Regions from separate parts of the Arthrobacter sp. G.S.26 genome, predicted to be linked through region 1. Evidence: predicted binding sites of a transcription regulator. Region 1 holds the regulator's gene; each other region holds the start of a gene.

Region 1 (10,421 bases):
GGCCAGCACGAGATGACCCGCCAAGTGGCCCGCGCCCTCGAAACCGGCAACCATCTGCTGGTCCAGGCCGGTACCGGTACGGGCAAATCGCTGGCCTACCTGATCCCGCTGATCGCCCATGCCATCGAAAGCAACAAACCGGCGCTGGTGTCCACAGCGACGCTGGCACTGCAGACCCAGATTGTGGGCCGCGACCTGCCCCGCCTGCTCAAAGCGATCACCCCCGCCCTTGAGCGGCCCGTCAAAGTGGCCCTGGTCAAAGGCCGGTCCAACTATGCCTGCCTGCACAAGCTCGAAGGCGGCTTCCCGTCCGAGGAACCCGCCGAGGGCCAGCTGTTCTCCCTGGCCGAAGACACCAGCGTGCCGCACTTTGCCGCGTCGATGGGTGGTCCCTCATCCCAGCTGGGCCGCGAAGTGGTCCGGCTGCGTGAATGGGCGGAGAAGACCACCACGGGAGACCGCGACGAGCTGCTTCCCGGCGTGACCGACAAAGCGTGGCGGCAGGTGTCCGTGACCTCCATGGAGTGCCTGGGGGCACAGAAGTGCCCCATGGCCGCCGAGTGCTTCAGCGAGCTGGCCCGCCAGGATGCCGCCGAGGCGGACCTGGTGGTGACCAACCACGCCATGCTGGCCGTCAGTGCGTTCGAGGGCCTTGCCGTGCTGCCCGAGTATGACGTGGTGGTGGTGGACGAGGCCCACGAACTCCAGGACCGGGTGACGGGCGCGGTATCCGGCCAGCTGTCCGTTGCCATGATCCACGCCGCCGCCTCCGGAGCCCGGAAGCACACGGCCATCACCGTGGATGCGCTCAACGCCGCCGCCGGGAACCTGGAGTTGGCGCTGGACGGTGTCCCCAACGGCCTGCTGCCCAACGGGCTCAATGACGAACAACTCGACTGTGTGGACCAGCTCCGTGAAGCGTGCCGGGCGGCGCTGTCCGATTCCAAGGCCGACGGAAGCGCTGCGGCCGACGGCGGGCGGCAGCTGGCGCGGTCCCGGCTGATGCTCATCCTGGAACTGTGTGAGCGGCTCCTGACAGCCCGCGACAACCGCGAAGTGGTGTGGTTCTCCCGCGCCAGCACCTTCGATCCCGGCCAGGGCTATTCGCCGCCAGACGAGACCGCCCCGGTCCTGGTGAACATTGCCCCGTTGTCAGTGGCGGGCCGCCTGCGTGAAGGCCTGTTTGCCGGCCACACCGTGGTCCTTACCTCCGCCACCCTTGCCATTGGCTCGGCGTTTGAACCCGCAGCCGGTGGGCTGGGCCTGGTGGGGGAAGGTGCCCCCACCTGGACGGGCATCGACGTCGGCTCGCCCTTCGACTACCCGCGGCAAGGCATCCTGTACGTGGCAGGGCACCTGCCCAAGCCCGGGCGCGGGGTCTCCCCGGAATCGCTGGCTGAACTCGAAACCCTCATTACGGCCTCCGGCGGGGGAGCCTTGTGCCTGTTTTCGTCCCGCCGCGCGGCAGAGGAAGCGGCGGAGGCGCTGCGGCCCAAACTGGAACAGACAGTCCTGTGCCAGGGCGATTCCACCATGACCGCGTTGGTGAAACAGTTTGCTGACGAGCCCGACACCTGCCTCTTCGGCACCATGTCGCTGTGGCAGGGCGTGGACGTGCCGGGCGGTTCATGCCGGCTGGTGGTGATTGACCGGATCCCGTTCCCGCGCCCGGACGATCCGCTGATGACCGCCCGCTCCCGCGCCGTGGCGCAGGCCGGCGGGAACGGCTTTATGTCCGTCTCGGCCACCCACGCGGCCATCCGGCTCGCCCAGGGCGCCGGCCGGCTGATCAGGTCCACCGGGGACAAAGGCGTGGTGGCAGTCCTGGACTCCCGCCTGGCCACCGAACGTTATGCGGGCTTCCTGCGCGGGGCGCTGCCCCCGTTCTGGGCCACAACGGATCCCAAGACTGCTGTGGCCGCCCTGGAGCGGCTGGCCCGGGAAAACGCCTAGCTGCAGACCCTGGCCGGACGCGGAGACAAGTACGGCCGGTGGGCAGGCAGCGACGCTGCCAGCCCACCGGCCGTACCGGCAGTTCGGGGGAACAGGAGTTTGGCGACAGTCAGAGGGACCGCAGCACCGAGACCACTTTGCCCATGATGGTGGCGTGGTCACCAAGAATGGGCTCGTACTGGGTGTTTTGCGGGAGCAGCCAGGTGTGGCCGTCACGCTGGCGGAACGTCTTGACCGTTGCCTCGTCATCGAGGAGGGCGGCGACGATGTCGCCGTTCACGGCGTCCGCCTGGCGGCGCACCACCACCCAGTCACCATCGCAAATGGCGGCGTCCACCATGGAATCGCCGGCCACCTTGAGCATAAAAAGTTCGCCCTGGCCCACCAGCTGGCGGGGGAGGGGCATCACGTCCTCCACCACCTGGTCCGCCAGGATGGGGCCGCCGGCGGCAATACGGCCCACCAGTGGCACCATGGCCGTATCCAGCGCGGTGGGCAGGACCGTGACGGTTGCGCCGCCCGCAGAGGCGCCGTTGGCCGGGCGTGACTCCGCTTTGGCTGCGCCGCCGTCCAGCGTGAGGGGCATCAGGACTTCCATGGCGCGGGGCCGCTTGGGATCGCGGCGAAGGTAGCCGAGCTTTTCCAGCTGCGAGAGCTGGTGCGTCACGCTGGAGAGGCTGGCGAGCCCTACGGTGTCGCCGATTTCACGCATGGACGGCGGGTAGCCGTTGTCATTGACGGACCGCTGGATGGTCTCGAGGATTTTCTTCTGCCGGGGGGTCAGGCCCTTGGCGGTCCTCTTCGGTTGCGGGGTTGCCCTGCTTCCGGCGGCTGCTGCTGCCATATTCGCCAATGCCTTTCGGTTGCCACCGGGCTGTCCGTGCCCCCGGGCCGGTTGGTCCCGTCCTCATTGTCAGACCCTGGTGATCAACTTCAGAGGTGGTTGTTCGTTGGTTCAAAGCTAGGCCAGCCACAAGGCTTTTTCAAACATTTGTTCTAGCGAGTCTCGACATTGTTCGTTGATAGATGCTAAAACTGAAGAAGCAAAGTTCGAATATGTGTTCTATTCCTTGCTTGCCCCGTTCGAAGAAGATACCGGATACGCCGGGGCGTGGCTGCTGGGAAGGACAACCGGGCAGCACAGTACGGTCCAGGAGGGCTCAGTTCATGTCAGCTACATCACTCACCCAGGTTTCACTTCCCGTGGTGGCACACCCCGCAGCTTCCATCCACCAGGTTCCGCGTGCAGGGGTTTCCCGCTCCAAGGCTTCAAAGGCCCTGCCGCCGCTCCGCCTCACCCGGCGCGGCCGGATTGTCCTGGTGGGCATCCCGCTGATGCTGCTGGCAGCGGTCCTGCTCTCCCTGGCCGGCTTCTTCACCTCGCCGGCCAAAGCGTCCGACTCCGTTGCGGATCTCGCCCCCACACCCTCGGTGTCGGTGACAGTCCAGCCGGGCGACTCACTGTGGGCCATTGCCGGCTATGTGGCTCCGGACCGGGACGCGCGGGACGTCATTGCGGACATCGTGCAGCTCAACAACCTCACCGGCGGAGCAGTCCTCCCCGGCCAGCAGCTCTTCGTCCCTACGTACTAGCCTGTTCGAACGCGTGTGCGGGCTGTTCGTCCCCACGTTCGGACCAGCACCAACGCCTGGAAACAAGGACACCCCACCCGCAGGATGGCAGTCCCGGACCGTCACATTTTCCGGGGCCGGGCAGGGCCACTAAACTGTTCAGGTGAATGACCAGCTAGAGCGTTTGAACCGGCTTCCCCTCCGCAGCAACCTCCGTGGGCTGACCCCCTACGGGGCCCCCCAGCTGGATGTTCCCATCCTGCTCAACGTCAACGAGAACACCCATGGCGTCCCGGCGGACGTCCGTGCCGCCATCAGCGCAGCAGTCACCGAGGCCGCTGCCGGGCTCAACCGCTACCCGGACCGCGAATTCACCGATCTGCGGAAGGCCCTGGCGGAATACCTGGGGCACGGCCTGGACGAGGCCAACCTCTGGGCCGCCAATGGCTCCAACGAGGTCCTCCAGCAGATCCTGCAGGCGTTTGGCGGCCCCGGCCGGACCGCCCTGGGGTTTCCTCCCACGTATTCCATGTACCCGCTCCTGGCCAGTGGCACGGATACCGAATACATCGCAGGGGTACGCGCCGAAGGGTACGGCCTCAGTGCCGAATCGGCTGCCCGCCAGGTGCGCGAGCTGCAGCCCAACATCGTTTTCCTCTGCTCACCGAACAACCCCACGGGAACCGGGCTGGGCCTGGACGTGGTTGAGGCTGTCTACGAAGCCGGCGCCGACAGCCAGACCATCGTCATCGTCGACGAGGCGTATCACGAGTTTGCCCACGAGGGCACACCCAGCGCCCTCACCCTCCTGCCCGGCCGGGAACGCCTGATCGTCACCCGCACCATGAGCAAGGCCTTCGCCCTGGCCGGCGCCCGGCTCGGCTACATGGCGGCGGCCCCGGAAGTCACCGACGCCCTCCGCCTGGTCAGGCTGCCGTACCACCTGTCAGCCATCACGCAAGCCTCTGCCCTTGCCGCACTTGAGCACCGCGAGGCCCTGATGGCGGACGTGCAGGACATCATGGTCCAGCGCGACCGCATCGTGGCCGGGCTGGAGCTGCTGGGCCTCAAGCCCGCGGCGTCCGACTCGAACTACGTGTTTTTCGGCGGCCTCACGGACCCGCACCAGGTCTGGCAGGAACTCCTGGACGCCGGCGTGCTGATCAGGGACGTCGGGATCCCCGGACACCTGCGCGTCACTGCAGGCACGGAGAAGGAGACAACGGCGTTCCTGTCCGCCCTGGAAAGCATCCTTGCCGGGACGCCCGGGCTTCGCGCCTAGACTTGACCAACGGGGCGCACGCCGTCCCACCACCCCACTTCCCTCAAAGGACCCTTGACCATGAGTTCCACCGGATCGAACGCAGCCGAGTCCCGGACCGCACGCATGGAGCGTGCCACCAGTGAATCGTCAGTGCTCGTGGAGATCAACCTTGACGGCACCGGTGTATCGGACATCGACACCTCGGTGCCGTTCTACGACCACATGCTCACAGCCCTGTGCAAGCACTCGCTGATCGACATGACCGTCAAGGCCACCGGTGACACCCACATCGACGTCCACCACACCGTCGAAGACGTCGCCATCACCTTCGGGGAAGTCCTCCGCACCGCCCTGGGCACCAAGGCCGGGATCCGGCGCTTCGGCGAAGCCACCGTCCCGCTGGACGAGGCCCTTGCCCACGCCGTTGTTGATGTCTCGGGCCGGCCCTACCTGGTGCACGGCGGCGAGCCCGCAGGCCAGGAGTACCACCTGATCGGCGGGCACTTCACCGGGTCCCTGACCCGCCACGTTTTCGAAGCCATCACCTTGCACGCCGGCATCTGCCTGCACATGAACGTCATGGCCGGCCGCGATCCGCACCACATCGTGGAGGCACAGTTCAAGGCGTTCGCCCGGGCCCTGCGCACGGCCGTGGAACCCGACCCGCGCGTTGAAGGCATCCCGTCCACCAAGGGCGCCCTGTGACGGGCCGGATCCTCAAGGACGGCGCGATCATCGACCCCTCGGCAGCCCAGCGGCTCGAGTCGCCCCAGGGCAAACCCACCGTCACCGTGCTTGACTACGGCTCCGGGAACGTACGCTCCGCCGTCCGCGCCCTTGAGCGTGCCGGAGCCGAAGTCATCCTGAGCGCCAAGCCCGGGGACGTGCTGAACGCGGACGGCCTGGTGGTGCCCGGCGTCGGCGCCTTTGAAACGGTGATGCGCGAGCTCAAAGCCGTGGACGGGATCCGCCTGATCGGCCGCAGGGTGGCCGGCGGACGCCCGGTCCTGGGCATCTGCGTAGGACTCCAGGTGCTTTTTGAAGCCGGTGTGGAGCACGGCACCGAAGCTGAAGGCATCGGCGAATGGCCCGGCAAGGTGGAACTGCTGCCCGCCGAGGTGGTGCCCCACATGGGGTGGAACACCGTGAAGTCCCCGGCCGGCTCCAAACTGTTTGCCGGCGTCGAAAACGAACGCTTCTACTTTGTGCACTCCTACGGGGTGCAGGAATGGAACTTCGACATCATCCAGCCGCGTATGGCGGCGCCCCTGGTGACCTGGTCCGAGCACGGCGCTCCGTTCATTGCCGCGGTGGAGAACGGGCCGCTGTGCGCCACCCAGTTCCACCCGGAAAAGTCCGGGGACGCCGGAGCCCGGCTGCTGCGCAACTGGGTGGACGCCCTGCGCCGCCCCGCAACCAGCGATGCCACCCCAGCCGAAACCGCTGCCCAGCCCGCGGCCGGCGGCGATTCCTGAATGTGGTCCATTGTCCTGATGGGCCTGGCCGGTCTCCTGGTGGGCGGCGCACTGTCCTTCCGCCAGCAGGCCAAACCGCTCTGGACCCAGGTCTCGTTCTACGTCCTGGCCGCGATGTCGCTGGTGGCCGCGTATCTCCTGACCCTGCCTGGCTCGTGACCGGGCCCGCGTACTCCGTCACCCAACCCTGAGGAAACTGATGACCACCGCAAACGACCTGCCGGTCCTGGAACTTCTGCCCGCCGTCGACGTTGTTAATGGACAGGCCGTCCGGCTGGTCCAGGGCGAGGCCGGCAGCGAAACCAGCTACGGCACCCCGCTGGAAGCTGCGCTGAACTGGCAGGACCAGGGTGCCGAGTGGGTGCACCTGGTGGACCTCGACGCAGCCTTCGGCCGGGGGTCCAACGCGGAACTGCTCCGCGAAGTGGTGGGCCGGCTGGACATCAAAGTGGAACTGTCCGGCGGGCTGCGCGACGACGAAAGCCTCGAAGCTGCCCTTGACTTGGGCGTCGCGCGCGTGAACCTGGGCACCGCCGCGCTGGAGAACCCGGACTGGACCCGCCGGGCAATCGACCGCTTCGGCGACCGGATCGCCGTGGGCCTCGACGTCCGCGGCACTACACTGGCAGGCCGCGGCTGGACCAAGGAAGGCGGGGACCTCTGGGACGTCCTGGCACGCCTTGAGGACGCCGGCTGCGCACGCTACGTGGTCACGGACGTCACCAAGGACGGCACCCTGCAGGGCCCCAACGTGGAGCTCCTCCGCCGGATGGTGGAGAAGACCGGCAAGCCCGTGGTCGCCTCGGGAGGCATCTCCAGCCTCGAGGACCTCAAGGTCCTCCGTTCGCTGGTTCCGCTGGGCGTCGAAGGTGCCATTGTGGGCAAGGCCCTGTACGCCGGCGCCTTCACCCTGCCCGAAGCCCTCGACGTTGCCGGCCGCCGCTGAGGCGCAACAGGGAAACCGCATGACAAGCCGAGAGTCCGGTCCGGACAGCCCCGCGCCCCGGCACCTGCCCGGGCATATCGCCGCCGCGTTGGCCGGGGCCGGCGGCGCCTCAGACTCTGCCGGACAGCCCTGGGCAGGCCGCAGCCTGGCCGGCGATGACGCCCGGATCCACAATTTCGACGACGACGACGGCGCTGCCGACGCCGGTTACCTCGCCGCCGTCGCGGCACTCCGGTCCGGCACCGGCGACGAAGCCGGGGTCGTGGCTTCGCTGGCCACGGCCAGGGTGTTTATCCCGATCGTTGCGCAGCTGGCCGAGGAAGCCGAAACGGACTCGGGGCTGCACGCCGACAAGCAGGCCGACATGGCATTGGTCACCCTCAAGGCCGCGGACGGACGGACGGCCATGCCGGCCTTCACATCAGCCGGGGCCCTTTCGGCCTGGCACCCGGACGCCCGGCCGGTGGCCGTCTACGCCGCCAGGGCCGCGCTGTCCGCGGTGGCAGAGGGCGCCGAGCTTATGGTGCTTGACCCAGGGTCCGGGGTCACCTTTGTGGTCCGCAGACCGGGCCTGTGGGCGCTGGCCCAGCAGCACTCCTGGTCGCCGTCCTACGCGGACGCGGAACTGGCCACCGAAATGCGGCAGGCTGCAGCGGCCTTCCCCGCCGTCCGGGACCTTCAGCTGAAACCCGGCAGGGGAGTGTCCACCGCCGCAGCGGACGGCTCAACCCTTGCCGGTGGCGGCGCCGGTCCCGAGCTGCAGGTGGTGCTCTACCTGGCGGACGGGCTGGACGCTGCCGGGGTACAGCAGCTGGTGGCGGGGCTCCAGGGCGAGTGGTCGCGGAATGTATTGTTTGGGGAGCGGGTCGACTCGATCGAGGTCAAGTTGAGGCGCGCCATACAGTAGCCGGCAGCCAGGCGGGAAACCCCGGGAGGCTGCGGCAGACCTAAGGATCATTTTCGTGAATTTCGCTCTCTACCGGGAGTTGCTCGCCGTCCAACCCATCCGGCGCCTGCTGCTGGTGGGCATGATCGCCCGTATTCCCCACTCCGCAGCCGGCGTGCTGCTGACCCTGCACATCGTCCTCACCCTGGACCAGGGCTATGCCGCCGCCGGAGCCGCCGCCGCCGTGATGACCATCGGCATCGCCGTTGGCGCGCCGTGGCGGGGCCGCAGGGTGGACACCGTGGGCCTGCGGAAGGCCCTCATACCATCCGTGGTTTCCGAAGCGGTCATCTGGACCGTGGTGCCCCACGTCCCGTACCAGTGGCTGCTGCCCCTGGTGTTTGTGGGCGGCCTGCTCACCCTCCCCATCTTCAGCGTGGTCCGCCAATCGCTGGGCATCCTCGCTGAGGGGGACCAGCGCCGCACGGCCTTCGCCCTCGACGCGATCACCACCGAACTGGTGTTTATGATCGGCCCGGCGGCCGGCGCCATCATTGCCACCAGCGGCCACACCGTCGCCGGCCTCACCGTTGTAGGCCTGGCCACATCCTTCGCCGGCCTGTTCCTCATGTGGTTCAACCCACCCACCCGCAGCCCGGCCCAGACCGCAGACGCCGAGGGGGAGCGCAGCCGGGACGAGCGCCACGCCGCCGAAGCGGCAGTGGTGGCCGCGGCCCCGGCCCACCTTCAGGAGGCGGCGGCGGAACTGGTGCCGGCAGGTGCCCCAGCCCCGGGGATCCGGGGACGGGTGGCGCACAACTTCGCCTGGTTCACGGCGACCGTAGCGGCATTGTTCGCCGTGGCAGCCGGAACCGGGATGGTCCTCAGCGGCACCGACGTGGGCATCGTCGCTGCCCTGGAAGGTGGCGGACACCAGGGCGAAATCGGGATTGTTTTCCTGTTCTGGTGCGCCGCGTCCGTGGTCGGTGGACTGATTTACGGTGCCATGCACCGGCCCGTGTCACCCATCCTGCTGCTGCTCGGAATGGCCGCCTTCACCATCCCCATGGGCTTCGCGCACGATACCTGGACCCTGGCGCTGGTCTCCCTGCTCCCCGGCCTGCTCTGCGCGCCGGTGCTGTCCTCCGCGTCGGAGAAGGTCGCGGATCTGGTCTCGGAGGAACGCCGCGGCGAAGCCATGGGCTGGTACGGCTCTGCACTGACCGGCGGCGTTGCCCTGGGCGCGCCGCTTGCCGGGGTGTTCATCGACGGTGTCGGTCCGTCCGGCGGCTTCTTCGCCGTCGGCACCGCCGGAGTCCTGCTGTGCCTGGTGGGACTGGTGCTTCAGCAGGTTCGCCGGCGACGCGCAACCGCCTGAGCTGCACGGCTGCACTCGTTTCAGTGGCCGGCGCAGCTGCCCGGGCTGGACTTGCTCCCTGAGCCGGACCGCGGGCGCAGCCGCCAGGCCCGTAGAGCCGGTTGGTTAACAAACGACGGCGGCGGCAGGCCCGTGTGGGCCGGCCGCCGCCGTGGTGGTCATCAGTCTCCGGAGCCGGCGCCCCGGAAGGCGTCCGTCAGTTGACGGCGCCGGTGAACTTCTCGCCCGGACCCTTGCCCGGCGGATCCTGGATCAGGGATTCCTCGCGGAAGGCCAGCTGCAGCGACCGCAGGCCATCACGCAACGGGCCCGCGTGCTGGGAGCCGATCTCGGGTGCCGCGGCGGTTACCAGACCGGCCAGGGCGTGGATCAGCTTCCGGGCCTCGTCGAGGTCCTTGAGCTCTTCGGCGTTTTCCTCGGCGGCGAGGCCCAGCTTGACGGCGGCCGCGCTCATCAGGTGCACGGCGGCGGTGGTGATGACCTCAATGGCCGGAACTTCGGAAATGTCCCGGATCTGCTGCGAGACGCCGCCGGCGTCAGCTGCAGGCTCGAAAACATGTGAATTACTGTCTGGGGTGCTCATACTGGTAAGCTTGACACAGACCGACTGGATGCTGTTATTTCAGAGATTGTCCTTACGATCGGATTCCTGCGGCGCCCCGCGGCGTTGACAGGAATCTTTTTCTGTAGAATGGCATGCAGTTTGCAAGCGGAGTTCTCTCCCACCCGCGTCAGCCGTTGTCCTTCGATGTTCCTGAACATCTGAGGGACGCAAGGTTGCCGGGTACCTGGTTGGGCATGGCGCCGGCAGTAGCCGGTGTGTGCGGGCAGTCCCTTAGTGGGGCAGTCCAGCCAACCTTTCAGAGGCCTTCGATTGCTCCGGCAATTGGGGGCCTTCTCTATTTGCCGGAATCCACAACAAACACAGGAGCTTTAACATTAGCGAG
Region 2 (10,421 bases), 1.1 Mb from region 1:
GAGGCCGTCCAGGACCTGCGCCACGGAGCCGGCTCCGGCAAGGACCAGGCCGCAGCCGATGATGATCCAGGACGACGACGGGGTGAACAGGCTCCGGCGCTGCAGCCGGAAGGCGAGCAGGAAGAGCAGCGCCGCAACGGCGAGGAAACTGAGCTGGTTCAAGACTCCTGCCCAGGCCAACTGGGCCGCCTCCGCGGAGGGCAGCACGGGAATGGTGGCTTCGATGGCGCTGAACCGGGCGGTAGCGTCCAGCATTAGTCCCCCGGGCTGCTGGGAAGCGTCGTTCAGGGGCAGGGTGAGGGTCACCGGCCCGGTCAAGGTGGCAACGACGCCGGACACGGTCCAGACTGTGCTGGCCACGGCGGCCAGCGCCGCACCCGCCATGATGGCGAAGGCGTCCACGCGTGATACAAACTGCTTTTGTCCAGCCGACCTGCGCTGCGTTGCCATATTCATGAATCCCCCGGATTATCGATGATCGTTAATAACGAATATCGATAACATACAAGATCCGACTCCGCTGCGCCAGCACCCTTCCGGGCTTTAGACGGTGTAATGCACCCCGGCCACGGCCACCGCCACGTCGCCGCCGAACACGGGCCTGGCCTCGGCCATCACCGTGGTGGGTGAGGTCCAGACCGGAATGTGCGTGAGCAGGAGCCGGCGCGCGCCGGCCGCGGCTCCTGCCTCCCCTGCCCGCTTGCCGGTCAAATGGACGTCCTTGATGCCGTCGTCGCGCCCTTCCTCGAAGGCCGCTTCGCAAAGGAAAAGGTCGGCATCCCTGGCAGCTTCTTCAAGGCCCGGGCAGGAATCGGTGTCCCCTGAGTAGGTGAGGACACGGGTGACCGGGTTGCCGGACTTGTCCGGCTCCACCACTTCCACGCGCAGGGCGTAGGCCTCCTCCACGGGATGGTTCACGGCGTATGGGGTCACGGTGAAAGGGCCAACAGTCACCGGCTTGCGCTCGGCCCAGTTGGTGAAGTCGAATTCCTCGTGCATCCCGGGGTCCAGGTCCAGCCCGTAGGCGGTGGCCATCCGGTCGGCGGTGGCTGCGGGACCCCAGACCGGGATCCTGCCGCCGTCCCAGCCGCCGGGCTTCCAGCGCACCGCGACGTGCAGCCCGCACAGGTCCATGCAGTGGTCCGGGTGGAGGTGCGTAAGGAAGATCGCGTCAATGTCCTCCAGGTCGGTGTACCGCTGGATGGCGCCCAGGGCGCCGCTGCCCAGGTCCATCACCACCTTCCAGGTCCGGTCACCGTCCGTGGCGGTCAGCAGGTAACAGGACGCCGGCGAGCCGGGGCCGGGAAACGAGCCGGTGCACCCGACAATGGTGAGCTTCACAGGCCAGGCCTCCCGTCACGGGCGGTCCCCGCCAGGCGGCCCCCCACGAAGTTGGAAATCCGCGGACGGTTCCGGGCGCTCTGGGCCGCGGCGATCATCTCAGGGGTGATCCGGGCCAGGCTGCCCGTGGGGTACTGGGCCGCCACGTGGTCCACGTGCCGGACGGACAGCACCTCAGGCCCCAGGAAACGCCGGGCCAGCGACTCGAACTGACCGGCGTCGCCCGTGGCAACAAAGTGGTGTTCGGGCGGCGTGGCGTCGGTGCGCTGCAGGTTGCGGGTGGCCAGGGCCCGGTACACGTCCTTGGCGGTTTCCTCAGCACTTGACACCAGGGTCACGTCGGCCCCCATCACAAAGGAAATGACGCCGGTCAGCAGCGGGTAATGGGTGCAGCCCAGGACCACGGTGTCCACATTGGCTGCCTTCAGCGGAGCCAGGTATTCCTCCGCGATGGCCAGCAGGGCCGGTCCCGTGGTGATGCCTGCTTCCACGTAGCTGACGAACTCGGGGCAGGCCACGGAGGTGATCTCCAGGTCCGGGGCGGCCGCAAAGGTGTCCTCATAAGCGCGGGAGCCCACTGTGGCGGAAGTGCCGATCACCCCCACCCGGCCGGTGCGCGTGGCGGCAACCGCCCGGCGGACGGCGGGCTGGATGACTTCGATCACCGGGATGCCGTACTTGGCGGTGTAGCGTTCCCTCGCGTCCCGGAGGACGGCGGCCGACGCCGAGTTGCAGGCAATGGTCAGCAGCTTCACACCGGAATCCACCAGTTCGTCCATCACCCCCAGCGCGTTGGCGCGGACTTCGGCGATGGGCAGCGGGCCGTAAGGTCCGTGGGCGGTGTCCCCCACGTAAAGGATGGCTTCATTGGGCAGCTGGTCGATGATGGAGCGGGCAACGGTCAGCCCGCCCACGCCGGAATCAAACACACCGATGGGGCGGGATTCCAGCGCGGCGGCTGGCAGGTCGCTGGCTGCGGACACCGGGTCAGCATCCGCTGGCGGCTCCATGCTCGGGGCTGTTGTCATGATTATTCGAGGATAGGTCTTCCCGGCAGCCTCAGCCATCATGTTGTGCCCTGGAACTCATGTCTGGCAGGTCACAGGACAGCGGGGCCGCCGCGCTCACCTGCGGGTCTCCATGGACGCCAGCATGGCCTGGACCAGGGATTCCTGCAGCCAGGTGGCGAAGTTGTACACCAGCGCCAGGTAGCTTTCCACGTCCTCGGCCTGGGACCAGTCCTGCATCAGGTGCACATGCCCGGCGTCCTCCTCGTCGCGGATGTCCAGCCGCTCGGCCAGGACCAGGCGGACGTCGTTCAAGGCCATGGACCAGTGCCGGGGGCCGTCGCCGGTGAGGACCAGTTCGTCCTTGTCCAGGTCCAGGGCGGCAGCCCGGAGGGCGCCGATCTTGGTTTCCCGGAGTGAACGCTCGGTGAGCTGGCGGAACTCCAGGGACGCGTCGTCGTCATTCTTCATAACGTCCGGCAGCAACCGCAGGACCGCCCGGTCGGAGGGCGCGGCAACGTCCATGTCGAGGCCGATCAGGGCCGCCAGCGGATCCTGCCCTGCCCGCTCCTCGGGTTCAAGCATGGAGATGACGTCATCGATCAGGCTGCGCAGGAGCTCGCGTTCGGCAGGTTCGAGGTAACCGGTGATGCCCTTGAGGCCGTATTTGAATGCCTTAGCCACGTTTCCCCTTACCCTGGCCCGAGCCGCCGGACTTGCCGGACTTTCCGCCCGGACCGCCGCTGGCCTTCTCCACCGTGGCCCACAGCCCGAAGCCGTGCATGGCCACTGCGTGCCGTTCCACTTGTTCCTTGCTGCCCGACGCGACGATGGAGCGGCCCTTTTTGTGGACCTCCATCATGAGCTTGTTGGCTTTGGTCCCCGAGTACCCGAAGTAGCTCTGGAAAACGTAGCTGACATAGCTCATCAGGTTCACGGGATCGTTCCAGATCACCAGGTTCCAGGGGATATCCGGGGCCGTCAGGGAGCCTGTGGCCTCCTCTGTTCCGGTCCGGGTGCCCTCCTGGATGTCAGGGCGGGGCGCAACGCTTACAGTCATCCGTCCATTCTATGGGGAGGATGGTCCTCCGCCGGATAGGCCCACAACGGCGAGGGTCCCGCAGCGAGACGTGGGAGCCGGTGGGTGGGGCCACGCCGGCGAGGGACCCGCGGCGAAGCGCAGCGAGACGTGGGAGCCGGTGGGTGGGGCCACGCCGGCGAGGGACCCGCGGCGAAGCGCAGCGAGACGTGGGAGCCGGTGGGTGGGGCCACGCCGGCGAGGGACCCGCGGCGAAGCGCAGCGAGACGTGGGAGCCGGTGGGTGGGGCCACGCCGGCGAGGGACCCGCGGCGAAGCGCAGCGAGACGTGGGAGCCGGTGGGTGGGGCCACGCCGGCGAGGGACCCGCGGCGAAGCGCAGCGAGACGTGGGAGCCGGTGGGTGGGGCCACGCCGGCGAGGGACCCGCGGCGAAGCGCAGCGAGACGTGGGAGCCGGTGGGTGGGGCCACGCCGGCGAGGGACCCGCGGCGAAGCGCAGCGAGACGTGGGAGCCGGTGGGTGGGGCCACGCCGGCGAGGGACCCGCGGCGAAGCGCAGCGAGACGTGGGAGCCGGTGGGGACTAGAGTGATTTTCGTGAGCACCTCTGCCGGCTGGGACCATCCCCGCACGTCCTTTTACACAGACCACTACGAGCTGACCATGTTGCAGGCTGCCCTGCATTCCGGCGCAGCCCACCGCAAATCGGTGTTTGAAGCCTTCGCGCGGCGCCTGCCGGATGGCCGCCGCTACGGCGTGGTTGCGGGCACGGGACGGCTGCTGGAAGGCATCGCCAACTTCCGGTTCGGCGCGGCCGAGCTGGAGTTCCTGGCTGCCACCAAGGTGGTGAACCAGCAGACGCTGGACTACCTGGCCGACTACCGGTTCACCGGCGACATCTGGGGTTACGCCGAGGGCGAGGCGTACTTCCCCAACTCCCCCATCCTCATTGTTGAGGCCACGTTCGCCGAGGCCTGCATGCTGGAAACCTACGTCCTGTCGGTCCTGAACCACGACAGTGCCATCGCCTCGGCGGCCTCCCGTATGGTGGGCGCGGCCGGCGGACGGCCATGCATCGAAATGGGGTCACGGCGCACCCACGAGGAAGCCGCGTCCGCTGCTGCCCGGGCCGCTGTCATTGCCGGCTTCGACAGCACCTCCAACCTGGAAGCCGGCGTGCGCTACGGCATCAAGACCGTGGGCACCGCAGCGCATTCCTTTACGCTCCTGCACGACAATGAGCGCGACGCCTTCGACGCCCAGATCGCGTCCCTTGGCGCCGGCACGTCGCTGCTGGTGGACACGTACGACGTCGAAACCGCCGTCCGCACGGCCGTGGACCTGGCAGGGCCCAAACTGGGCGCGGTACGGCTGGACTCGGGTGACCTTGTGGCCCAGGCGCAATGGGTCCGCCGCCTGCTGGACGATTTGGGGAACGTGAACACCAAAATTGTGGTCACCTCCGACCTCGATGAGTTTGCCATCGCTGCCCTGCAATCCGCTCCGGTGGATTCCTACGGCGTGGGCACGTCTTTGGTGACGGGCTCCGGCGCGCCGACGGCGAGCATGGTCTACAAGCTCGTCAGCCGCACTGACGACGCCGGGAACTTCGTCTCCGTCGCCAAGGCAGCCAAAAATAAGGCCAGCGTAGGCGGCCGTAAATATGCCCTGCGCAAGCTGAACGAACGCGGCACTGCCACCGCCGAGATGGTCGGGGTGGGGCACCGGCCCGAGGACGACGGCAACGACCGCCAGCTCCTGCAGCAGTTCATGAAAAACGGCGAACTGCTCCCCGGCTGGACCGGTTATGAGGGAGTGCAGCGCGCGCGGCAACGGCACGCGGATTCCATGGCCGAACTGCCCTCGGTGGTCCACCGGCTCCAGCGCGGCGACGCCGCCATCCCCACCGTTTACGAGGAGAGCTGATGTCCCGCGCCCTGATCATTGTTGATGTCCAGAACGATTTCTGCGAAGGCGGTGCACTGCCCGTCACCGGCGGGGCGGACCTGGCCGTTGCCATCAGCGAATACGTCGACGCCCACCACGGCCAATTCGACCATGTGGTGGCCACCCAGGACTGGCATATCGATCCGGGCAACCACTTCTCCGCTGCCCCCGACTTCAAGGACAGCTGGCCGCCGCACTGCGTGGCGGGAACCCGCGGGGCGGAGCTGCACGAGGACCTGGACACCGAGTACATCGAGGCCTTCTTCCGCAAGGGCCAGTTCACGGCCGCCTACTCCGGCTTCGAAGGCCTACTAGCCCCCGAGGACGCTGTCCCCACCGGCGAGCGCCAGCCCGGGTCAATGCCCGGGGCCAACGATTCGCCGCAGTCAGCACCGGACGGGGACGCCATCGGCCTGGATGAATGGCTCCAAAGCAACGACGTGGAGGACGTGGTGGTGGTGGGGCTGGCGACCGACTACTGCGTGCGCGCCACCGCCCTCGATGCGGTCCAGGCAGGCTACGGCGTCACCGTGATCCGTTCCCTGACAGCCGGGATCGCCGAAGACCTCGACGAGGCCGTGGCGGAGATGGAACTGGGCGGCGTCGAGATCGCCTAGTCCCACGGCCTGTACCTGAGGCTCACCTCCGGACCGCCCCCGCGTCGGCCTGGCTCGAACACATGTTCGATTAGACTGGGGGGAATCGGAATGGAGGGACACCATGGCCTACCCAACGGAGCCGGCGGACAGCGCCGGACAAGGAGCAGCCGGGACCGGAGAGTCATTCCTGCCGGTGGGCTTTGCCTCTCCGGCTCAGGACTATTTTTCCGGCCGCATCGACCTCAATAAGCACCTGATCAACGACATCACCAGCACGTTCATCCTCAGGGTGGCGGGCGACGGGATGCGGGCCTCCGGCATTTTCGACGGGGACGAACTGATCGTGGACCGCTCCCTCACGGCCCGCAGCGGCTCCGTGGTGGTTGCCGTTGTGGATGGCGAGCTGATCATCCGCAGGCTCCACCTTGCCGGGGACGAGCTCACGCTCACCGCTGACGATCCCGGCCTGGCCCCCATCACGGTGACGGCCGGCGTCGACCTGGCCGTGTGGGGCGTCGCCACCCGGTGCCTGCACCGTGTCTGAAGCCGGCCCCGACCGCGCAGCAAAGTGCTTCGCCCTGGTGGACGTGAACAACTTCTACGTTTCCGCGGAGCGCGCCTTCGACCCATCGCTGGAAAACCGGCCCGTGGTGATCCTGTCCAACAATGACGGCTGTGTGATCACCCGAAGCGCCGAGGCCAAGGACCTGGGCATCGCCATGGGCGCACCCTGGTTCCAGATCTCGGCGCAGGCCAAGGCCTGGGGCTTGGTGGGCCTGTCCAGCAACTACGAACTGTACGGGGACCTCAGCGCACGGGTGATGGAGTACCTGGCCAGGCACTCGCTGGCCACCGAGATCTACAGCATCGACGAGGCCTTCCTGACCTTGCCCGGAAGCACCGCCGACCAGCACGTCGCCGGCCGGAACATCCGCCGCGGCGTGCGCCGCCACGTGGGACTGCCCGTCTGCGTGGGGCTGGCCCCCACCAAAACCCTCGCCAAACTTGCCAACCAATGGGCCAAGAACAACCCGCACTTCCAGGGCGTCTGCCACTGGGACAGCATCAGCCCCGCGGACCAGGAGCGGCTGCTGCGCAAGCTTCCGGCGCAGAAGATCTGGGGTGTGGGCGGGCGCAACAGCACCCGGCTCGCCGCGGTCGGGATTATCACGGCCTGGGACCTGCGCAATGCCGATCCCCTGGTGATCCGCAAGCGTTTCTCGGTGGTCCTGATGCGGACGGTCCTGGAACTGCAGGGAACCCCCTGCATCACCCTGGACGAAACCCGGGGCCACAGCCAGATCCTGTTTTCCCGGTCGTTTGTGACTCCCGCCAGCAGTGTCAGGGAGGTGGGGCAGGCCCTGAGTGTCTACGCCCAGGGCGCAGCAGCCCGCCTTGCCCGGAAAAAGCTGGTCACCGGGAACCTCAACGCTTTCGCCCGGACCTCGTCCTTTAACGGCGGACCCGTCGTGGCCCACTCCGTGGACGTGGCGTTCCCCTCCCCCACCGCCGATCCCCTGGAGATCATCAGGGCGGCGCAGCGCCTGCTGCCGGACATCCGCGAAGGCACCCCCTATATGCGGGTGGGCGTCACCGTCAGGGACCTGAGTCCGGCAGGCAGCCAGGACACCCTGATGGACTTCCTGGACACGCCGGACCGGACCCTGGGCCCCATCCTGGATGGTGTTGCGGAACGGTTCGGCCGGGCCAGCATCGGGCTGGGCCACGGCGGCCTCAGGTCCGGATCGAAGTGGGCCACCAAGCGGGACAGGCTGACGCCGCGGTACACCACGCACTGGGATGACCTGCCGGTGGTCAAAGCCAAATAACGCCTCGACCCCTGGCGGTCCGCCACGCGCCTACGTGCGGCCGATAAACCAGTCCTGGAGCTTCCGCAGCCGCGACTGGAGCTGCTCCTCGTTGGCCTGGGCCACGGGAGGGCCACCGCACACCGTCCGCAGCTTGGTGTGCACCACACCGTGCGGGGTGCCGGTCCGGGCCGACCAGGCCGAGACGTTTTTGGCCAGCTCATTCCGCAGGTCCATCAGCATCCGGTGGTCCGGCATGGCCGGGGCGGCCGCCTGCACGGGCGCAGACCTGCTCTTCCGGTTCAGCTGCTCGTGCTGGCGCTGGCGCAGGAGGGTCCCCACCTGTTCCGCGTCCAGCAGGCCTGGAATGCCCAGGAAGTCCAGTTCATCGTCCGAACCCACTTCGCCGCCGGTACCGAACTCGCCGCCGTCGAACAGGACCCGGTCAAAGGACGCCTGCGAATCCAGTGCCTCGAACTTGCCTTTGGTGAGGCTGTCGGATGCCTTGTCCTCGCGGTTGGCGTCCGCCATGAGTGAGTCTTCGGGGTTGAACAGGCCGTCGGCGTCCTCTTTTTCGGGACGGTCCAGGGCATGGTCTCGTTCGGCTTCCATGGAGTTGGCCAGCGCCATCAATTGCGGCACCGACGGCAGGAACACCGACGCCGTTTCGCCGCGTTTGCGGGCACGCACAAAACGTCCCACGGCCTGGGCGAAGAACAGCGGGGTGGAGGTGGACGTGGCGTAGACGCCCACGGACAGCCGCGGGACGTCAACACCTTCGGACACCATGCGGACCGCCACCATCCAGCGTTTCTCGCTGGCGGTGAACTCGTCGATCTTGTCCGAAGCCTTGGCGTCATCCGAGAGGATAACGGTGGGCGATTCGCCGGTGATCCGCTTCAGTTGGCCGGCGTACGCGCGGGCATCCTCGTGGTCGGTGGCGATAACCAGGCCGCCGGCGTCGGGCACGGTGCGGCGCACCTCGCTGAGCCGCTTGTCCGCGCCGGCCAGGACGGCCGGGATCCACTCCCCCGTGGGGTTAAGCGCCGTACGCCAGGCCTGGGAGGTGATGTCCTTCGTGACGGCGGCCTCGCCGAGGGAGGCGGCCATTTCCTCGCCGGCGCTGGTGCGCCAGCGCATCTGGCCCGAATAGGCCATAAACATCACGGGGCGGACCACATGGTCGCGCAGGGCACTGCCGTAACCGTATGTGTAATCCGCCTTCGACCGGCGGATGCCGTCGCGGTCCTGGGCGTATTCCACAAACGGGATGGGTGAGGTGTCCGACCGGAACGGCGTACCTGTCAGGGACAGCCGCCGGATGGCAGGATCAAACGCCTCGCGCAGGCCGTCGCCCCAGGACAGGGCTTCGCCGCCGTGGTGGATCTCATCGAGGATCACCAGGGTGCGGGCGGCCTCCGTCTTGGCCCGGTGCAGCAGCGGTTTGCTGGCCACCTGGGCGTACGTGACGGCCACCCCAACGAAGCCGCGGCCGTGCTGGCCGTCGGAGTTCTTGAAGTTGGGGTCGATCGCAATGCCCACCTTGGCGGCGGCGTCGGCCCACTGCCGCTTGAGGTGGTCGGTGGGCGCCACAATGGTGACGCGGTTGACGGTGCCGGCCTCGATCAGCGTTGAGGCAACCCGCAGCGCGAAGGTGGTCTTACCGGCGCCGGGCGTTGCGACGGCCAGGAAGTCGCGGGGGGCCGCCTGCATGTACAGATCCAGGGCCTCCTGCTGCCAGGCACGGAGTTTCGGGGCGGTTCCCCAGGCTGCGCGTTCCGGGTATGCCGGAGGCAGGGTGGGGCCACCAAAGAGGGTTTCCGTCACTATTTGTTGTTGCCCTTGTCCCCGCCGGAGCCCTTGCCGCCGTCGTTGCTGGGCCGCAGGCCGTCATAAACCTCTTTGCACATGGGGCAGACCGGAAACTTTTTGGGATCCCGGCCCGGCGTCCAGACCTTGCCGCACAGGGCAATAACGGGTTCGCCACTGAGGGCGGACTCCATGATTTTTTCCTTCCGCACGTAGTGCGAAAAGCGCTCCCGGTCCCCGGGCTCCACTTCCTGGCGGAGTTCCTCGCGCTCAATGGTGGCCGTGGACGTTCCAGCCCCGGACAGCTCGCGCCGCGGATCGTTTTCGAGAGGGTCCGTCATGCTAGTCATGCCTTCCATCTTAGCCTTTCCGAAGGCCTGGCGTTCGACGCCGGGACCTCCCGGGTGCCCGTTTGGACCAGGTGCAGCACAGGGACAGCCGGCGCACCCGGGCGTGTTGGAACAGGCGCCGGGGACGCCAAGGGCCGCTGCCGTGCGGCAGCGGCCCCGGTGAAAGGCATTACTTATTGACGCCCACCTGGGCCAGGAGTTCCGGCCCCCTAGCGTCAAGCCATTTTCCGCCCAGCCGGATGCCGCCGGCGAAGAGTCCAAGACCCAGCAGCAGGCCCACGGCCAGGTTGATCCAGCCCAGCATCCTGTTGCCGGTGACCAGTTCGGCAATAAGCAGTGCAACCTCGGGGATCACCAGGACCAGCAGGACGCCCATGCCGCCGAACTGGACGGCCATGGTCTGGCCCACGTTGCCCGGCGGCTTTTTGAACGGGCTGTCACCGGGCAAGGGCACGGGCGTGGTGTACCGGGCAGACACCACAGACGAAAGGCCCAGCCCGCTGAACAGGATGCCCAGCGTTAGT
Region 3 (10,421 bases), 610 kb from region 1:
GTCGGCAACCACGTTTCTGACCCCGGTTAAACCCGTTACCTGGACCGACACGTAGGAGTCGGTGGTGGTGCCGTTCCCAAGTTGGCCAAAGAAGCTGTTCAGGCCCCAGGACCACACCGTCCCATCGGTCTTCACCGCGTAAGCAGAACAGTAAGGGCTGACGATACTCTGAACGACGGTTAGGCCCCTGACCTGCACCGGCACGAAGCAGAGATATTGCTCAGGAAGTACCAGCCGGATACCGAACTGCTGGACCTTTCTCAGATCCACAAAGCACACCTCGTTTTAACGTGTCGGCATACTCCTTCAGGAAATCAAATGACAGAGAAAAGTGCTTCCGAAGCAGCCGGCTCCTGTGCCGGTCTCGCAAAAGCAACGACTTATGCCGACTGCTGCAGCGCAAAAGAGGACTCCACTACCTCCCGTGGATCCTCACTCCGAAACACCGCTGTTGCTCATGACGAGGATCGAATCAATGACCTCCCGATAAGGGGCCGGTGCCGGCATAACCCCTCTGACAACCTCAACTTTGGAATGTTCGGAAACTGGCGCGACGATTGGGACAACACATTGCCCTGAGTGGCCACGACAGGTCACTCCAGCCCCAGCGCCGGCCGGCAGCCGTACCGCATCGCAAGCGACTTCTGACTGCTTTGACATCCCTGCTGTCTCCCGCAGGGCTGCATCGCCGGATCTCAGTGATGCGCGTCGACTCAGGTGTCAGTCACTCTCCAGGGCCGGCGGGTGTACATTCGATGCGCATATGCGGGCCTTTCATCAGACCGCAAGGGATCCCGGCCGGACGTTTGTCCGGCCGGCTGATCACATCAGCAGAACATCACCGGGCGCCGGCATCAGCTGCCGATGATGACCGTCCTTGCCGGAGTAAACACCGCCATATAGGAACTGGAGCCAAGGTACCTGGCCTGAAGGACGTGCTTCCCATACTTCAGCGTCGAATGCGTGTAGCCCGCTTTGCCGTTGACCAGCTTCACCGGCGACCCTACTTTGGTGTTCCAGTCGTAAAATTGCACCCATCCCGAAGGCGTGGCTCCGCCAACAACACCGGGTTTGATCACCGCTTGGACCGTAACAGCAGTCCCGGCCGGAATGTCACCGTGATGCGAGGAATGAAACTCGGTCTTCACCGCACCCAGTGCAGGCGTGACTGTGTAGGTCACCGGCGCGGACGTCGACCATCCGTAATTACCTAGCTGGTCCACGTACCTTACGGTGAACATGTGCTGTCCCGCGGGCAGGTTAGTGACGGTAAAGACGTACTGCCACCCCGCCCCTATGTAGTGGTAATCGACCTCAACGCCGTCGATCTCCAGGATGTATTCCCCAACGGGGCGTCCGGTGAGCGGACCGGAAGGCAGCGCCGTGGTCCGGGCCGTGATGGTGATGGGTAGGCCAGCGACGGACGATCCGGCCGGACTGACGGTGATAGCTGTTTGGGCTTTTGGTCCGCTGATGCCCTGTATAGCGAATCTGATGGTCTTGGGCGAAAAGTTGGCGTCGCCCGAATACGCCGCCTTGAAGTAATTCGCCCCCAGAGAAAGAGCGGGCGAGTCCATGAACGTCACGCCCAGGAACGGCTCATCGGTGTTTACATCGCCTACGCTCAGCACCTTGCCGGTGGTGTCGGACAGTAGGCTGACGGTGCCGGACGGGACTTTGGTGCTGGGTAATACGGAATCCACGCCGGCTACGACCTGCACCGGATTGTTCGCGAACGGCAAGCCAAATTCGTTTGCCGTCAGCGTGACCTCCGCCCGGCCCGTCGTGTAGGTGCCGGCAGCCTGCGCCGGCGCCGCGAAGCCCGCACACGCGATGATCGCGGCGGCCATCAATGACAGGACTGGGGAGATCCGATACCGCAGGCTGCGGGCTGCTGCTGGGACCGTGGACTTGGATGAGTTCTCCATGGGGTACCGACTCTCTTTTTCCGATGACATAACGTCACGGAAAGCCCCAGCACCTCCGCAGGCCTGGTGTGGCCAACACCCACAGAATAGGCCCGCTCCAGGGAATGCGATAGGTGTCCGGCTGCGCGAAGTCCGGGACTGGTCTGATTCCCCCCCCTATATGGAGAAAATTCAGCAGGGCTCACCGTGGCTTCCATCTCAACCCCCGCTGAGGCCGGGGACAACGACCTCATGCGGCCAGGCGACCCGTCCTGCCAGGAATAATTCTGTCTTCGTTTCATCGTTGCTACCGGCCTTGGCAACGAAACTCTGACTCCTCGTTCGCGGCCCGCCACAGGAAGACCTCGGGGTCACAGACCAGCTGCGCACGGCGGCTGGGGCAGCGGCCCGGGACGCTGAGTAGCGGTGGTACCTAACGCACCGCAGTTCGCGAATTTCTCTGGTGCGTCCCCTGCCGGCCAAACCGTGGAAGTGGACCTTGGTGTCGACTGGCGCGCGGCCGAGCCCTGGACCGCCTGCCCATGCAGCACCGCCGCGGCCGTGGTGGGGTTAGGCGGCGTCATCGATGGAGGTCAGGATCCAGTGGTCGGTCATCGCTGGCTGGCGCAGCTGCATGGTCCGTAAGGGGGCGCCGCCGTGGAGTTGGACCTGGACTTGCCAGATGGTGACGTCAACAACGGCGGCGCCGGCGGGCACTCTTGTCTGGTTTTCCCACCAGGATTCGCGTTCGTACCGGCGCACAGGGTCCGCGGCGACGCCCCAGATGTGTCCGTCGTACCTCACCGCCAACGGGGTGCCGTCGAGGGTGAAGCGGACGTCGACAACGGGTGCTGTGCTGTGGGGTGTTCGGGGTGGGGGTGGTTAGCCGGCTTTGGCTAGGGGCAGTTCGTCCCAGTGGGTGGTGTATCGGGGGGAGAGCATGTCGCGTTTCATGGTCCAGTTCAGGCCTTGGCGGATCCCGCCGTGTCCGAGTCCGATGGATCCGCGGCCGTAGCGTTTGGTGACGTTTTCAAGGAGGGTGCCGATGTGGCGTTCCTCGTGCGGGTTCTCGAACAGGGAGAGAGGGGATTGGTTTCCGGAGGGGCGCAGGTCGGTGACCATGATCCCGGCTCTGGCGTAGCGGATGCCGTCGACAATTCTGGGCAGCAGCGCGTGGGCTGCCCTGGTGAGGAGGACCGGGTCCGCGGTCGGCATGGGCAGCGGTACACACACGGCGGGGTAGGAGGTGTCGTGGGGGTTGAAGTGGGAGGTCCCGGCGAACGCGGTGAGGACTTTGGCCTGTTGGTCGTGTTTGGCCAGCCGGGCTGCGGCTTGTTGTCCGTAGACGCTCATGACCTGCCGGACACCCGCTGCGGTGGTGATGGGTGTGGCGAACGAACGGGAGAAGATCAGTTGTTCCTTCCCGATACGTTCTTCTTCCATGGGGATACAGGGGCTGCCTTGGAGTTCCAGGACGGTGCGCATCATGACAACGGAGAACCGGTCCCTGATCATGACGGGGTTTGCGGCGGCGAGGTCGTGGATGGAGTGGATCCCCAGGGCGTTGAGGCGTCTGGTGAGTCTGGTGGCCACGCCCCAGATTTCGATGACGGGTAGGGATCGCATTAGCCGTTGCCGTTCCGCTGTGGGCACGGATTCCCAGTGGCAGACCCCGGCGAACCCCGGGTTGTTCTTCGCCCATTTGTTCGCCAGTTTCGCCAGGGTCTTCGTTGGTGCGATCCCGACACAGACCGGGACCCCGATATGGGCCCGGACGGCGTCTTTTATCTCCCGGCCCAGGGTGCGGAGGTGGGTGGGTTCGCCTTTGACGCCGAGGAAGGCTTCATCGATGCTGTAGACCTCGAGCCAGGCCGAGTACCGGCCCAGCAGCTCCATGACCCGTGAGCTGATGTCGCCGTAGAGCTCGTAGTTACTCGACAGTGCGATCAGCCCCCATTCCTTGGCGCGGGGGGCGATTTTGAACCACGGGTCACCCATGCCGATACCGAGGGCTTTGGCTTCGGGGGAGCGGGTGACTGCGCACCCGTCATTGTTCGAAAGCACGATCACGGGTTTGCCTTCCAGGGACGGATTGAACGCCCGTTCCGCGGAAGCGTAGAAGCAGTTCACATCCACATGGGCGATCTGCGGCATATGCCGCATCAACGCCGGCTTCGACACGGACCGGGCCCCTAGACGTGGTGAAGGCATCGGGTCGCGACACCCCAAATGGTCAGATCCGACAGGGCCGGGACTTCAATGTCGGGGTAGCGGGGGTTCTCAGACTGCAGGATCACTTTGCCGGCGGTCATCCGCAGCCGCTTGATCGTCAACTCCCCGTCCAGGACAGCGACAACAACGGACCCGTCCGTGGGCCGCAGGGCACGGTTGACGATGAGCTCATCCCCGTCGCTGATCCCCGCGCCCTCCATCGACTCCCCGGACACCCGCACCACATAGGTGCTGGTGACGTCCTTGATCAGGTGCGCATTCAAATCGATCCGCCCATCAAAATAGTCCTGCGCCGGCGACGGGAAACCCGCCGCGACCGGCACTGGAGAGAGTAACGCCGAAACCAACGACACGCCCGCGTCTATCACGCGGGGACCAACAACAACGCTCACAACACACCTTTATTCGAATATATGTTCGACTCTTTGAGTGTACGCCGGGACGCTGACATTCGGGGTGCCGACCGGGAGGGTTGAACCCACGGGGGACAGCTTTGAGCTGTTCGCAAGGGCTTCATCTGCCCGCCAATGGGCACTGCCGACCTATAGCAAGGTCCACGGCGCGGCAGGAACCCAGGAATCCCGATTCGACTGGCGACGTGGCGCGGACGTGCAGGCTTGGCGCCTGCAGGGCTGCTCTGCGACCCGTGCCCGCGTGGTTCTGCTAAGTTGGCCGGGTGAGGTTCTTTCCCTACCTGGTGGCCATCTTCCTGGCATTGGCCGTGGGGGTAGTGGCGTTTTTGGACGTGCCGCTTTGGTCGAAAGCCCTCGCCGTGGTCTGGATTGCATCCCCATGGGTTGTGAACGCGTTCCGGCTGAGACAAGGCAAGCGGATTGCTGCTGAGTTAGCTTCGCACTGTTCAAGCTCGGTGCAGGACCGGATTCTGCACGACTACCGTCAACGCAAATAGCACTCTGAATTAGCCCATGAGTCCCGTTGATGCCTGTACAAGCATCCCGGGCCCGGCAAAGGCTCAAGCCCTCCGGGCCTTTGTCGAAAACGGGGAAACGGAACCCAACTGACCGGCTGACCACATAGCGATCCCCGCATCTTCAGGATCCAGGTGGGTCAGAGAAAGAGTCCCGCACCAGCTGGTCGTTGGCCGGCACGCCCGTGGCGGATTTCCAGCCGGGGGAGTAGTGGGTGGAATGTAAAGCAGGTACTGATTACTGTGCCCGGTTTGCGATTGGGCCGCATAGCTTGGTGGGTATCGCGTCAGGCAAGCATTGGTACGGAGGGGGTTAAAACCTGCCCGGCCGCTCTTGTACGTGAGCAGCACGGCCGTACCAGTCCGGGACAGGAATCGACAGGATATGGCTCCGGGACATGCCCCGAAACTCGGGGCGGCCGGCGAACTGAAGGGGACCAGTCCATGCAAAGGCGCACGACATTCACAACCCTTATCCTGACCGCGCTCCTTGCCCTCGCGGGGTGTGGAACAGGCACCGGAACAGAGCCGGTAACCTCCGCTGCACCTGAACCATCCGCCAGCCCGGAACCCAGCCCTGCGAAGACCTACACGGATGCAGACCTCAGCTCCGTGATGGCCACCCTGAAGGACGCCCAGGGCCGCGACCTGACGGTGGTTCCCGCGGCGCAGATCGACCAGGGCATCATCAAAGCCAAAGAGCTCCTGAAAACAGCCGTGTTCTCCCCGCCGGAGTGCAAGGCCTTTTCCGATAGCAATGCCCAGGTCCCCGAAGGCAGCACCTACGCTGCCGGAACCACCGTGTCAGCGGAAGAAAAGACATCGATCGTGGTGACCGTCATTGCCCTCAAAAACGCCCAGGAAATGACCGATCAGCTGGAAGCTTCACAAAAAGCGGCCGCCGCGTGCAGCAACTTCACCATCGAACTTGGCGGACAGAAGATCACCACCGAAGTCCAGCAAATAGCCGCGAAAACCGCCGGAGACCAATCATTCGCCGCCCTGGGTAAGCAAACCCTTGCCACCGGGGAAGCCCAGACAACGCTGACCATGACAGGCATCAAAGGGACCCTGGCAGCCACGGCCGTGAAAGCCGGACCGGCAGTCACTCCGAACGACGCGCGGGAGCTGGCCCAACTCATCGACACCATCCTGGCCCACGGCTAACGAAACACCCTGCCACGAAGTCCACGGTATATGGCCCAGGGCACCGTCGCTGGACGCGGGTGATCATGGAAAAATGCGAGGATTCTTGTCTTACTTGACATAATGTAGATTATCGGCGTTTAGAACAATCGAGTAGAAGTGGCTATGAAAACTCCCGGCCCATCACGAATCCGACGACGCGTACTCGGCCGCCGCTAACGCCCATGTACTGTTCAAGTTGTTATCGACTCCTCAAAGTTCATTGGCAACGCACCGGCATGATTCATGTGACAAGTCGCCCAAGTGAACTACCAATACCGGATAGTCAGTTCTAGAGCGGCGCTGTCCACAATGAAGATAACGACTGCTTGTTTGTCTGTTTCCAGAGCCGCACGACGGACCTGCCCGGGGAGCCGCTCCGTGCCACGAATACCCGCGCAGGCCAGTTTGGGAATGTGGCGGAAGAGAGGCTGAGTGTAGGCTCGCACCATCAAGGTTTGTACCGACCAATCGGCTGGGGGGAAGCATTGGCCACCGACTCAGTTTCGTTGATTGCCGAGCAGAAACGTTCGGCACGTGCCTACGCCGGCCGCAGCCGCATCGGTGGACTGGCGCTCCTCGAGGAACCGGATGAAGTATGTGAGTTACGTGTGGAATCTTGGTTGCCTCGGCCGGCTGACGTTGTGATCGATTTCTGCCTCCAGCGTCAAAATTTCATTGCGATTATGCCTGGCGCCATGCAGGTCATTTGGTCGTCAACCGAGACGGGCGAACTGGGCGGCACCTACCATTTCCGTTGGTGGCTGAAGAACGTGGTCCCTGTGCAGTGGGTGGCGTTCATCGACTCCTACAGGCCAGGTTCTGAATTCAGCGACCAGCAGGTGCGGGGCTTCTTCCGGTACTTCCACCACACCCATACTGCGGTGGACGACGGCGCCGGGAGCCGCTATACCGACACCCTGCGTTTCGCCGGTCCGTTCGGGGCACGGGTGGACCGCACGTTGCTCGTGGGCCAGCTGCGCAGGACATTCGAAGCACGGCATCAGCGGATGAACCGGATGCTCCCGGTACTCCCCTAGCCATCGAACCGCCGACGCCCCGAAAACGCCGGGCGAAAGACGCCATGAACCCCATGTGCCTAAGATATTCACATGCCTACACGTGTTCACGAGTTTGCCTGGCCTGACCGGGTCGTCGTTGGCACCATCGGCCTCCCCGGGGCGCGCACGTTTTATCTGCAGGTGCGCGCCGGGACGCAGATCGTGACCATCGCCCTTGAAAAGCAGCAGTCAGCCCTGCTCGCCGAAAAGGTCGACGAAATCCTCGACCAACTCATCACCATCGACGGCAACCCGTTCAGCGTCCCCACGGGCACTCCCATCGAACTTGTCGACAACGATCAGCTCGAGCCCGTCCAGGAACAGTTCCGGACCGGCGCGATGAGCCTCGGGTGGGACCCCACGACGGCGCAGGTTGTCGTCGAGGCCTACCCGCTCACCGACGCCGATCCCGAGGATATCGACGACGCTGAGGAAACCGAAAAACTTCTGGTCCGGATGCCCGTAGGAACAGCCCGCGCGTTCGCCAAGCGCACGCGCGAAATCGTGGGTGCCGGCCGTCCGATGTGCCCGCTCTGCGGTTACCCCATGGACGCCGACGGGCATACCTGCACAGTTCCCGAAGGCTGACGCCGACGGCGCGCACCGGGAAGTCCTGCAATATAGGCAGCAGCCCGCAAAGCAAGGCTTAGTGGGTGGCGCCGGCTGACATTTCAACATCGGTTCGGGTGCGCAGGCTTGCGCGGATGACGGCGGCGATTCCGTTGGCTGCCGTTTCCACCGTCATCGACGGGGCGGCGCTGCCCGGCGGGACTTGTTCTGGAAGGTACGGAAGGTGGACAAAGCCGCCCCGGGCACCGGGCCTGTCCGCGAGGGCATGCATCAGGGCGTAAAAAATGTGGTTGCACACGTAAGTGCCTGCCGTCTGCGAGACCTCGCCGTCGATGCCCGCAAGGTCGAGATCCCGAAGCGCAGCCTTGATGGGAAGGGTGGAGAAGTATGCGGCCGGTCCGCCGGGGACAACTTCCTGATCAATGGGCCGCCCGCCCTTGTTATCCGGGATGCGGGCGTCATCGCAGTTGATGGCCACGCGTTCGAGGGACACCCGTCCCCTGCCGCCCGCCAGGCCTGCGCAGACCACCAGCTCCGGATCCAGTCGGGTAATGGCTTCCCGGAGGACCTCCGCCGATTCACCGAAGACGCAAGGCAGCTCCATCGCCTCCACCGCAAGGCCTTCGGCCCGAAGGATCGCCACTGCCCGGCGCGCAGCCAGCCAGGATGGATTTATTTTCTCGTGTCCGAACGGCTCGAAGCCGGTAATCAGGATCATGGGTTCCACCCTAACCAGCCTGCCTCTCCCCCGGCATGCCTAGACTGAAAGCGTGAGCCAACCCCTGGATGAAGGACCGTTCTTTCACGGTACAAAAGCCGATCTCCGCGACGGCGATTTCCTCAGGGCCGGATTCCGGTCCAACTATCGTCCGGAGGTGGTGATGAACCATATCTATTTCACCGCCCTGAAGGACGGTGCCGGACTCGCCGCGGAACTCGCACCTGGCGACGGGGCCCCGCGCGTCTACGCCGTGGAGCCCACCGGGGCGTTCGAAAACGACCCCAACGTGACCGACAAAAAATTCCCGGGGAATCCCACCCGGTCGTTCCGCAGTGCAGAGCCGCTGCGGGTCATCGGCGAGGTCACTGACTGGACCCGACTGACGCCCGCTGCGCTGCTGGCCTGGCAGGAGCGGCTGGCGGTACTGCGCTCGGACCAAAGTGCCAAAATCATCAATTGACCAGGATCCTGCCCTTTCCAGGGCCCGGCCCGGCTGGGTAGCGTGCTGTGCATGGCCATCAAACTTGAAAACGTCGGCATTGCCGTTCGCGACATCGAAGCAACCATCGCCTTCTTCACCGACCTCGGTCTCACAGTGGTGGGCCGGGACACCGTCAGCGGAGAATGGGCCGATACCGCCGTGGGCCTCGACGGCAACCATGCCAAAATTGCGATGCTCCAGACACCCGATGGCCACGGCACCCTGGAGCTCTTCGAATACATCCATCCGGACGCCATCGAAACGGAGCCCACCCTCCCCAACGAGATCGGCATGCACCGCGTCGCGTTCTCCGTCGACAACATCGACGCTGCCCTGGAGATCGCCGCGAAGCACGGCTGCCGGCCACTGCGTGGAGTTGCCACCTACGGGGACGTCTACAAACTCTCCTACGTCCGGGGCCCCAGCGGAATCATTGTGATGCTCGCCGAGGCATTGAACACAAAAAACTGACGGCGGCGCCGAAGCAGGGCTGCTCACCGGCTCCCCCATTAATAGATTGTGCAGGTCAACGGCCCAAAGCATTGTCTTCTTCCGGAGGCTCGCCAAGAATGAACCAATGACGGTCTATGTGCGGGCACTCGAAACAGCAGTTCCAAAAACCACCCTGGTCCAGTCCGAGGCGCGTGACGTGTTCGCTGCCCAACCCGGCTTGACCCGGCTCGGATCGCGGCTGGTCAGCACGTGTTTCGACTCGGCCGCCATCGACACCCGCTACACCGCCGTGGATGAACTGACCAAGGACTTCCGCGCGGACGATCCGCAGTTCTTCGACCCGGCCACCGGGCTCCTGCTGAATCCCAGCACCAAGGTGCGCAATGAAATCTTCGGCCGGGAAGCCACCAAGCTCTTTGTTGAAGCTGCCGCTGCAGCCGTCGGGGCCTGCACTGACCTCAGCCCGGGCGACGTCACGCACCTCATCACGGTGTCCTGCACCGGCTTCTTCAACCCCGGCCCGGACTACAAAATCGTCCGGGAACTGGGACTGAACCCCTCTGTGCAGCGTTACCACCTCGGCTTTATGGGCTGTTATGCAGCCTTTCCCGCCCTCCGCGCCGCGAAGCTGTTCTGCGAGGCGGACCCGGGCGCCGTGGTGCTGGTAGTTTGTGCAGAACTCTGCTCGTTGCACGTCCGGACCTCCAACGACCCCGACACCATCATGGGGTCGGCGCTGTTCGCGGACGGAGCCGCGGCCGCCGTCGTGACCTCCCAACCCGCCCCGGACGGGACGGCGCTGCTGCAGCTGGACCACTTCGAGACGGTCCTGACGCCGGTGGGCGAGGACTCCATGGCGTGGAACATCGGTGACCACGGCTTC

Evidence for each region. The regulator LexA, encoded in region 1, represses DNA repair genes until DNA is damaged. The targets are predictions, from matches to a motif close to TCGAACANNTGTTCGA.
Region 2: a site for LexA is predicted at 6,003-6,018, ahead of ACRB8A_RS11915 (LexA family protein). Genes of this name have one in related genera too.
Region 3: a site for LexA is predicted at 4,545-4,560, ahead of ACRB8A_RS09700 (LexA family protein). Genes of this name have one in related genera too.

Annotation. Positions count from the first base shown of each region.
Region 1 covers NZ_CP193752.1:1,525,464-1,535,884, forward strand. The annotation lists gene ACRB8A_RS06955 (ATP-dependent DNA helicase) at 1-1,953, shown strand, start outside; gene lexA (transcriptional repressor LexA) at 2,063-2,797, opposite strand; gene ACRB8A_RS06965 (LysM peptidoglycan-binding domain-containing protein) at 3,121-3,546, shown strand; gene ACRB8A_RS06970 (histidinol-phosphate transaminase) at 3,689-4,807, shown strand; gene hisB (imidazoleglycerol-phosphate dehydratase HisB) at 4,868-5,494, shown strand; gene hisH (imidazole glycerol phosphate synthase subunit HisH) at 5,491-6,264, shown strand; gene ACRB8A_RS06985 (hypothetical protein) at 6,265-6,423, shown strand; gene priA (bifunctional 1-(5-phosphoribosyl)-5-((5-phosphoribosylamino)methylideneamino)imidazole-4-carboxamide isomerase/phosphoribosylanthranilate isomerase PriA) at 6,464-7,210, shown strand; gene ACRB8A_RS06995 (SseB family protein) at 7,230-8,117, shown strand; gene ACRB8A_RS07000 (MFS transporter) at 8,173-9,474, shown strand; gene ACRB8A_RS07005 (DUF1844 domain-containing protein) at 9,671-10,057, opposite strand.
Region 2 covers NZ_CP193752.1:2,606,476-2,616,896, forward strand. The annotation lists gene ACRB8A_RS11880 (hypothetical protein) at 1-456, opposite strand, end outside; gene ACRB8A_RS11885 (MBL fold metallo-hydrolase) at 544-1,341, opposite strand; gene murI (glutamate racemase) at 1,338-2,351, opposite strand; gene ACRB8A_RS11895 (DUF2017 domain-containing protein) at 2,466-3,032, opposite strand; gene clpS (ATP-dependent Clp protease adapter ClpS) at 3,025-3,408, opposite strand; gene ACRB8A_RS11905 (nicotinate phosphoribosyltransferase) at 3,982-5,310, shown strand; gene ACRB8A_RS11910 (isochorismatase family protein) at 5,310-5,948, shown strand; gene ACRB8A_RS11915 (LexA family protein) at 6,052-6,474, shown strand; gene ACRB8A_RS11920 (Y-family DNA polymerase) at 6,467-7,759, shown strand; gene ACRB8A_RS11925 (DEAD/DEAH box helicase) at 7,790-9,565, opposite strand; gene ACRB8A_RS11930 (DUF3039 domain-containing protein) at 9,565-9,906, opposite strand; gene ACRB8A_RS11935 (transporter) at 10,067-10,421, opposite strand, start outside.
Region 3 covers NZ_CP193752.1:2,134,729-2,145,149, reverse strand. The annotation lists gene ACRB8A_RS09720 (hypothetical protein) at 1-117, opposite strand, end outside; gene ACRB8A_RS09715 (Ig-like domain-containing protein) at 855-1,850, opposite strand; gene ACRB8A_RS09710 (hypothetical protein) at 2,478-2,711, opposite strand; gene ACRB8A_RS09705 (Y-family DNA polymerase) at 2,790-4,070, opposite strand; gene ACRB8A_RS09700 (LexA family protein) at 4,100-4,531, opposite strand; gene ACRB8A_RS09695 (hypothetical protein) at 4,816-5,049, shown strand; gene ACRB8A_RS09690 (hypothetical protein) at 5,512-6,234, shown strand; gene ACRB8A_RS09685 (hypothetical protein) at 6,951-7,292, shown strand; gene ACRB8A_RS09680 (DUF3090 domain-containing protein) at 7,365-7,901, shown strand; gene pcp (pyroglutamyl-peptidase I) at 7,960-8,601, opposite strand; gene arr (NAD(+)--rifampin ADP-ribosyltransferase) at 8,654-9,064, shown strand; gene ACRB8A_RS09665 (VOC family protein) at 9,116-9,556, shown strand; gene ACRB8A_RS09660 (type III polyketide synthase) at 9,663-10,421, shown strand, end outside.